Regions from separate parts of the Pseudoalteromonas sp. GCY genome, predicted to be linked through region 2. Evidence: predicted binding sites of a transcription regulator. Region 2 holds the regulator's gene; the other holds the start of a gene.
The links. Region 2 encodes LexA, which represses DNA repair genes until DNA is damaged. Its sites were predicted from a motif close to TACTGTATNNNNATACAGTA; they were not measured.
Positions count from the first base shown of each region.

Region 1: dinB (DNA polymerase IV) is a predicted target of LexA. The motif match lies at 1,471-1,490, and genes of this name have one in related genera.

Region 1 covers NZ_CP068023.1:3,309,015-3,313,447, forward strand. The annotation lists gene JJQ94_RS20165 (carbon starvation CstA family protein) at 1-282, opposite strand, end outside; gene dinB (DNA polymerase IV) at 408-1,463, opposite strand; gene JJQ94_RS20175 (aldo/keto reductase) at 1,685-2,737, shown strand; gene JJQ94_RS20180 (NUDIX hydrolase) at 2,824-3,336, shown strand; gene JJQ94_RS20185 (hypothetical protein) at 3,410-4,102, shown strand; gene JJQ94_RS20190 (LabA-like NYN domain-containing protein) at 4,143-4,433, shown strand, end outside.
Region 2 covers NZ_CP068023.1:3,874,143-3,878,575, forward strand. The annotation lists gene ctaD (cytochrome c oxidase subunit I) at 1-634, opposite strand, end outside; gene coxB (cytochrome c oxidase subunit II) at 634-1,776, opposite strand; gene lexA (transcriptional repressor LexA) at 2,136-2,750, opposite strand; rRNA gene rrf (5S ribosomal RNA) at 3,252-3,365, opposite strand; rRNA gene JJQ94_RS22885 (23S ribosomal RNA) at 3,484-4,433, opposite strand, start outside.

The DNA of each region.
Region 1 (4,433 bases), 570 kb from region 2:
TATGGTACCGAATACAACCCAAAGCACTGCAGGCACCCAGCCCCAATAAACAGCGATAGCTGGACCTACAATTGGTGCAGCGCCTGCGACTGAAGTAAAGTGATGCCCCCACAATACCACTTTGTTGGTGGGAACATAATCTACGCCATCCTCAAGCTCATGAGCCGGCGTGACAAAGTTGTCATCCATTTTAAATATTTTTTCAGCAATAAATTTGGAATAGACAAACCATCCAAATAACATCCCTATGATGCCGAAGAGTACGATCATTATGGATTGCATAATGCTTACCTCTTGTTGTTGTTTTAATTACACGCAGTTGGCGTGGTTAGTTTGTTGCACGACAACTTCGAAGCTAGCACAAATTAAACTTATTGCAGTTATCTTTTAGTCTAGGTAGGTCAGAATTAGCCATCAAAAAGTCCCAGTTGAGCTTGTGTGTTAGACTTTTCATTTAGCCCTAAGTGCAAGCCCACGAGGCGCACAGGTTTAAACTTTTGTCGTGACATTGCTTCAATCAATAATTCCTCGAAAATGGGCAAATCAATATGCTGGTATTGGCATTCTTTGGTAGTTTGGGTGAAATCGTAAAACTTCACTTTAACACCAAGCTTATTAAAGCCACGTTGCAAATAAGGCTGTGCTCGGCGAGTCAATTCAGGTAACAACTTTTCTTTTATGACTTGCTTTAAGGTATCAAGGTCAAGCGTGTCTTCTGCAAATGTGGTTTCAACGCCTATCGATTTACGCACTCTGTCGGTCTCAACTCGGCGCTCATCAATACCTTGGCAACGCCGCCATAATACAGCGCCAAACTTGCCAAATGACTGGCGTAACTGAGTTTCAGACAGTGCCTTAATATCTCGGCCATACTCAAGTCCCATGGCTAGCAAACGCTGTTGAGTCACTTTACCTACACCTGGAATTTTTTTAAGGGGTAACGCATCAATAAAAGCGCTCACTTGGTGAGGCGGGATCACACACTGACCATTAGGCTTGTTTTCATCGCTGGCAATTTTGGCTAAAAACTTGATTGGCGCAATTCCCGCTGAAGCCGTAAGGCCCGTTTCTGCAAATATATCCGCTCGTATCTGCTCGGCGATAAGCGTTGCACTGCCATTACATTGCTGACACTCAGTGACATCTAGATAGGCTTCATCCAGAGACAGTGGCTCAATTAGCTCAGTATAGCGGGCAAAAATAGTTCTAATTTGTTGCGATATTGCCTTATAGACCTCCATTCTCCCCGGTACAATCACCAGCTGAGGGCAGAGTTTTTTCGCTTGATAATTCGACATGGCCGAGCGCACCCCATATTGCCGAGCAATATAGTTTGCCGTGGATAGCACCCCGCGATGGCTACGACCACCAATCGCCATCGGCACCTTTGCAAGCTCGGGGTTATCGCGCATTTCTACCGATGCATAGAACGCGTCCATATCAATATGAATAAATTTACGCACGTTAAAACACTGTCTATATAAACAGTGTTTATTATGTGCTAATTTTCCAACTGTTGCAATCTTGAACATAGGCCTTAGTGTTCTGGGCTATACTTGTGTGGATGTCTGTTGCAAGTTGCACTGCAAAACAGAGATAATGCTAACAATATCAATACAGTTCAAAGTACTAAATCCGTTACTTTGGCTATATTTAATCATTCAGCAATCAATCAGGAGCCTGCATGAAGTACTCACGACTTGGTAGTAGCCCATTAGAAGTTTCGCGCATTTGTTTAGGAAGCATGACTTGGGGCGTACAAAACAACCAGCATGATGCCGACGAGCAAATCAATTATGCACTAAGCCGTGGTATTAACTTCATTGATACCGCTGAAATGTACGCGGTCCCTCCCTCACCTGAAACCTATGGTAAAACCGAAGCCATCATTGGCAATTGGCTAAAGCGCCACCAAGAAAAGCGCGAAAAGCTAGTGCTTGCAACCAAGATTGCGGGAAGCGGTTTGCCTTGGATCCGTGAAGGCAGCGCTATTACGGGACAATCAGTGATCCAAGCGGTGGACGATTCTTTAGCGCGCCTGAATACCGACTATATCGACCTCTACCAACTACATTGGCCAAACCGTACTTCACCGCACTTTGGTAAACAATGGCCAGGCATGGTTCCTTTAAGTGCGCTTGACCGCGACGAAGAACGCGCTGGCATGCTAGATATTTTAGAAGGCTTAGCGAGCTGTATTCAAGCAGGTAAAATTCGCCATTGGGGTCTTTCTGATGATACGCCTTGGGGCATTCACACTTACCTTAATTTGGCGATGCAGCACAACCTACCGAAGCCGGTTTCAATTCAAAATGAGTTTAGCTTGCTACATGCCAAAGATTGGCCTTACTTAATTGAGAGCTGCGTAAACGAAGATATTGCCTATTTACCTTGGTCGCCACTGGCTGGTGGGATGCTGAGCGGTAAATATTTAGGGGGCGCAAGACCTGAAGGCAGCCGCTTTACCTTAGTGCAAAGACAAGGCCTATTTAGGGACACACAACTAGCACAAGAAGCCGTTGCAAAATATTTAGAAATCGCCAAAGAATTTAATATGACTGCAGCACAACTGGCGCTAGCTTGGTGCAATCAAGTCGATGGCGTGACTTCAACTATTATCGGCGCGACAACCATGGCACAGCTTAAAGAAAATATTCAAGCGTTTGAACAGCCGCTATGTGCAGAATCTTTAGCCGAGATTGATACTGTATTTAAAGCGTACCCAGCTCCGTTTTAATATCTTCATTCGCGATACGCCGCTTTTATTCAGGCGTATCACCTTGTAAACCCATCTTTGTTACCTAGACTGAAGTTAAAACCCCCATGCAAAGCTTAAATAACACCCCAGTCATTCCGCTTCAAGGCAGCTGCTTTACCAGAAAAACCACTCGCGCCATTGTCCTCAGAGGCAACGACATTCTTATGCTTTACACCAAACGTTATGACGATTACACCTTGCCAGGTGGCGGCGTCGACGAGGGTGAAAGCTTAGAAGCAGCATTGGAGCGAGAGCTAAAAGAAGAAACTGGTGCAGTATCCATCACAGGTTTGACGCCTTTTGGCCGCTATGAAGAGTACCGCCCTTGGTATAAACCCGATCATGACAATGTGCATATTATTTCTTATTGCTACGTTTGTGAGATCTGTGGCGAATTTGATGCGCCAGCTATGGAGGATTATGAACACGCCAATGGTATGAAGCCAGTGTGGATCAACATAAACCAAGCCATCGCGCATAACGAAGCAAAACTCAATGATGCAAATAACAAAGGGATGTCCGTTTTACGTGAACTCACTTTACTAAAACATATTTCCGCGCAATTAGTCACAGATTAATTTGCCTATTGAGGGAACAATTAAGTCTTTATTAAGCTCTAACTCCGCATGACTCAAGGATTTAATAAGAATAATGCGGCTGCTCCAACACAACCTGATTAGTTTCACCATTATCGGCTCTATTGTGCTGCATCTACTGCTTGGTTGGTATCTGCAGCAAAGTATTTATATCCCCTTAAAGCCTTTAGAAATTAAGGCAATGAAAACCTATTTGGTTATTGAGCCCGCCAAGCCCAAGATGGAGCGTAGTGAGACACCGACGATAACTGAAGATAAGCCAGTAAAAGAGTTAAAACCGACGCAGCGGCGGGACGATACGGTTGAAGTAATAAAAACTATGCAAACGGAACCAAAAAAGCCTGCGGTTGAAAGTACAACTAAGCAAATAACCAAAGCTGCAGTCATCACGCAACCTAAAAAGTTAGACCATCGCAAAGCAATCTCTCAATTTCGTCAGCAACTTTTAGAGCGCTCTCCGAGTGACGTTGTACTCAGCCAAGGTCAAGAAAAGCCGCAGCGGCTCACTGTGCCTAAAACGCATCAAACCAGTGCTGCGAGCATGCAAAGAGAGCAACTCGAGTCTACGTCTCAATATACAGTCTACCGTGAAAATGGCCTGTGCTACGCTGAAGTTAGGCCCGATCCGAGTATTCCTACACCGGAGGGATTAAATAAGAATTGGCGTACTGCACCTCGCCCTTGCGATGGCGGTGCCATTAAAAAAGCCTATGATGCCGCGATGAGTAAATGGCTAAACAAACGCTAATCTTGCTATCATAAAGCAAATCTATTGCTAAGAGTCCATTATGGAAAAAGTCACCATTTTAGTTGACGCTCAAAATGTTTATTACACCACCAAGCAAGCCTACCAAACAGGCTTTGACTATAATGCGTTTTGGCGCAAAGCAACGGCTAATCGCGAGGTATATCAAGCCATTGCCTATTCCAGCGAACGGGGCGATGATAAACAAAGGCAGTTCCAAAATATCCTGCGGGCAATTGGCTTTGAAGTGAAGTTAAAGCCTTATATTCAACGTGCCGATGGCTCCGCGAAATGTGATTGGGATGTTGGCATTACCATTGATGCCATGGAATGC
Region 2 (4,433 bases):
GCATAACAGCAATCAGAAGAAATGCAGTTATCAGCCAAGTCCAGACAAATAAAGGCAACTTCATCCATGTCATACCTGGAGCTCTAAGATTGACTATGGTCACGATAACGTTGATAGCACCCATAATAGAGCTAATGCCCATTATATGGATCGCAAACACAAAAAATGCGGTATTGTCATTGCTGTACGTTGTAGATAGTGGCGCATAAAAAGTCCAACCGAAAGCAGGCCCACCGCCTTCTAAAAATAATGACATCAGTAAAATTGCAAATGCAAAGGGTAGTATCCAAAAACTCCAATTATTCATTCTCGGTAGCGCCATATCAGGAGCACCAATCATCATTGGGATCATCCAGTTGGCAAGACCAGTAAATGCGGGCATTACTGCGCCAAATACCATTATTAGTCCATGCACTGTCGTCATTTGATTAAAAAAATGCGGATCTACAAGCTGTAACCCAGGCTGGAAAAGCTCGGCTCGGATCACCATCGCCATAGCACCGCCAATTAAAAACATGGTTAGTGAGAACAATAAATACAGTGTTCCAATGTCTTTATGATTAGTGGTAAACAGCCAGCGCTTTAAGCCTTTGGGAGCCGTATGGTGTGAATGTTCTTCTACGATGGCACTCATTACTTACTCTCCTCTAATGCATCTATCTCACGCTGTATTTGGCTTGGCTGAATAACATCGCCTGTGTCATTACCCCAGCTATTTCTTTTATAGGTAATCACCCCCGCGATCTGCTTGATTGTTAATTGCTTTGCAAAAGATTGCATCGCAGTTCCTGGACGACCTAAAAGCAAAATATCTATATGATCTTTAATATCTCCAGTGACGACTTTACTCCCTTTCATTGCAGGGAAGACACCTGGTAGCCCAAGCCCCGTAGGTTGATGGCAAGCTGCACAATAAGCCATGTAAGTTTGTTCACCGACCTCCATTAACTCTTGTTTCGAAAGAGTTTGTTGGGCAACTGCTTGTGACTCGGCTTCTGCCTTTGCTTTTTCGGCTTTAGCATAGTTGAGCCAACTATCAAATTTATCAGGACTTACAGCCTCGACGACGACTGGCATAAAGCCGTGATCTTTGCCACATAATTCCGCACACTGCCCCCTATAAATTCCCTCATCGTTTACCTTAGTCCATGCCTCATTTATAAAGCCCGGATTGGCATCCTTCTTCACCGCAAAATCGGGCACCCACCAAGAATGGATGACATCATCTGAGGTCATCAAAAAGCGAACTTTCCTATCGGTGGGAATGACTAAATGCTTATCGACTTCAAGCAGGTAATTTTCATTTTTTTCTTTAAGGTCACTAATTTCATCTTTCGGAGTAGAGAGTAAAGAATAGAACTCAACATCATGCCCCATGTACTCATAGTGCCATTTCCACTGAGAGCCTGTGACCTTAATGGTCAGATCAGCTTTACTCGTATCTTCCATAGCAATAAGCGTTTTTGTAGCTGGTATTGCCATACCAATGAGTATCAGGAAGGGAATAGCAGTCCAAAGTATTTCCACTTTGGTGCTTTCATGAAATTGCGCTGCAACAACGCCTTTTGACTTTCTGTGTTTTATAAGCGCCCAAAACATAATCCCAAATACAATCACTCCAATGACGCAACATATTAGAAATATGGTCATGTGAAGCTCATACACTTGATGACTAATGTCTGTAACGCCTTGCCTCATATTGTAAGCGCTGTTAGCAAGTGAGGGCATGGCGATTAGCACTGCGATGAATGCTACAACTAATCGACAAATTTTCATTTGACGTCTCCTTCAAGACAACTCGTAGTTATCTTTTGTTATTATTGGATGACTGTCATATTGTCTATTTGTACATAGACTTACTGCACGACTATTAACCAATTAGTCAAAAAACAAACAAATTGCAAGATTTTTGAGAAGACTGACTTTAGAATCAAAACAGGGATTATAGAAGGTAAAACGAAGAATGATGAAAAATAGTGTATAAAGATCAGAAAACTAAAAATATTACTAAATGATTAAAGTCACTATAATCATCTTACTTTCACACAGTTAGAAAAGTTAATTATTACTTTCTAAACAAAATATAGTTAAAGCAAGCGCAACTTTATATTTAACGCTACGCTCGCTCTCATAAACTACATCCAGTCAGCGCTTCTAATCACACCTACAGCTAACCCTTCAATGGAGAAATTTTGATGCTCTAGATCCACTTCAATCGCTTTAAACTCTTCATTCTCAGCATGCAACAAAACTTTCTTTCCTTTCTTTTCAAAGCGTTTAACAGTCACGTCCTCTTCTACACGAGCTACTATCACTTGGCCATTTTCAGCCACCTGAGTGCTGTGAACCGCTAGCAGATCACCATCCATAATGCCAATATCCTTCATGCTCATACCATTAACTCTCAAAAGGTAATCAGCATTAGGTTTAAAAAAGCTCGCATCTACATTACAGTGACTTTCTACATGTTGCTCTGCCAGAATAGGCTCACCAGCAGCAACACGGCCGATAATAGGTAAACCAAGTTGCTCTGATTCATCCTCTACAAGTCGAATCCCACGGCTTGCACCAGGGACCATTTCAATAACTCCCTTTTTCGCAAGCGCCTTAAGATGTTCTTCCGCTGCATTTGCACTCTTAAAACCCAAAGCATCAGCTATTTCAGCACGAGTTGGAGGCATGCCAGTATCTTTTATGAATACTTTTATTAATTCAAAGATTTGTTCTTGTCGTTTTGTTAGAGGACGCATTAACTGGTGTTCCATACAGTGGTTTATTTACTGTAAGTATATACAGCTCAAAAAAAATCGCAAATGTTTCTTTATTCGACATATTTTAAGTGTATTTGCTGATAGCATTAATTAAGCAGTATTAAACAAGAAGCGAAGTCCGTGCCTCAGAGCACAACCTGCGACTCTATGCAATAAGAAATAGATTATTAAGATTTAGGGCTGATAAACCGCCTCCCACCATGTTGCACTATGCTGATACGGTGGTGGGAGCGAGTTTACCTCGCGAGATTTTCTATATCCCAAACAGCAAAAAAACCATCACATTGCTGAAACGGGTTTTGATGTACATGTTTTTTTGCTGGAACTTCATTGCAACCCATCAGCGGGTAAACCATCTCCTACCGTGTTGTACTGTGCTGATACTGTGGTGGGAGTGGGAGCGAGTTTACCTCGCGAGGTTTTTAAATCACAAACAGCAAAAAACCCGTCGCATTGCTGCAACGGGTTTCTCTTATTTGGCCCTGGCGATGTTCTACTTTCACATGGGTAATCCACACTATCATCGACGCTGTTTTGTTTCACTTCTGAGTTCGGCATGGGGTCAGGTGGGTCCAAAACGCTATAGTCACCAGGAAATTCTGTTCATCAATGAAGTCTCCCTCATCAATGTAAATCCGGAAAAAGCTTATTAAATTCTTTTGTCTACTTTAGTCTATTAACTTCTGTCGCTTATAAACCACTTTGGCGTTGTATGGTTAAGCCTCACGGGTAATTAGTACGAGTTAGCTTAATGCCTCACAGCACTTCCACATCTCGCCTATCAACGTTGTAGTCTTCAACGGCCCTTCAGTTGACTCTAAGTCAAAGTGAGAACTCATCTCGAGGCCTGCTTCCCGCTTAGATGCTTTCAGCGGTTATCAGTTCCGAACGTAGCTACCGGGCAATGCAATTGGCATCACAACCCGAACACCAGCGGTTCGTCCACTCCGGTCCTCTCGTACTAGGAGCAGCCCCTCTCAATTCTCAAACGCCCACGGCAGATAGGGACCGAACTGTCTCACGACGTTCTAAACCCAGCTCGCGTACCACTTTAAATGGCGAACAGCCATACCCTTGGGACCGACTTCAGCCCCAGGATGTGATGAGCCGACATCGAGGTGCCAAACACCGCCGTCGATATGAACTCTTGGGCGGTATCAGCCTGTTATCCCCGGAGTACCTTTTATCCGTTGAGCGATGGCCCTTCCATTCAGAACCACCGGATCACTATGACCTACTTTCGTACCTGCTCGACGTGTCTGTCTCGCAGTTAAGCTTGCTTCTACCATTACACTAACCGTACGATGTCCGACCGTACTTAGCAAACCTTCGTGCTCCTCCGTTACTCTTTGGGAGGAGACCGCCCCAGTCAAACTACCCACCAGGCACTGTCCTCAACCCCGATTCAGGGGCCTAAGTTAGAACATCAACACTACAAGGGTGGTATTTCAAGGTCGGCTCCACAGAAACTAGCGTCTCTGCTTCAAAGCCTCCCACCTATCCTACACATGTAGGGTCAATGTTCAGTGCCAAGCTGTAGTAAAGGTTCACGGGGTCTTTCCGTCTAGCCGCGGGTACACAGCATCTTCACTGCGATTTCAATTTCACTGAGTCTCGGGTGGAGACAGCGTGGCCATGGTTACACCATTCGTGCAGGTCGGA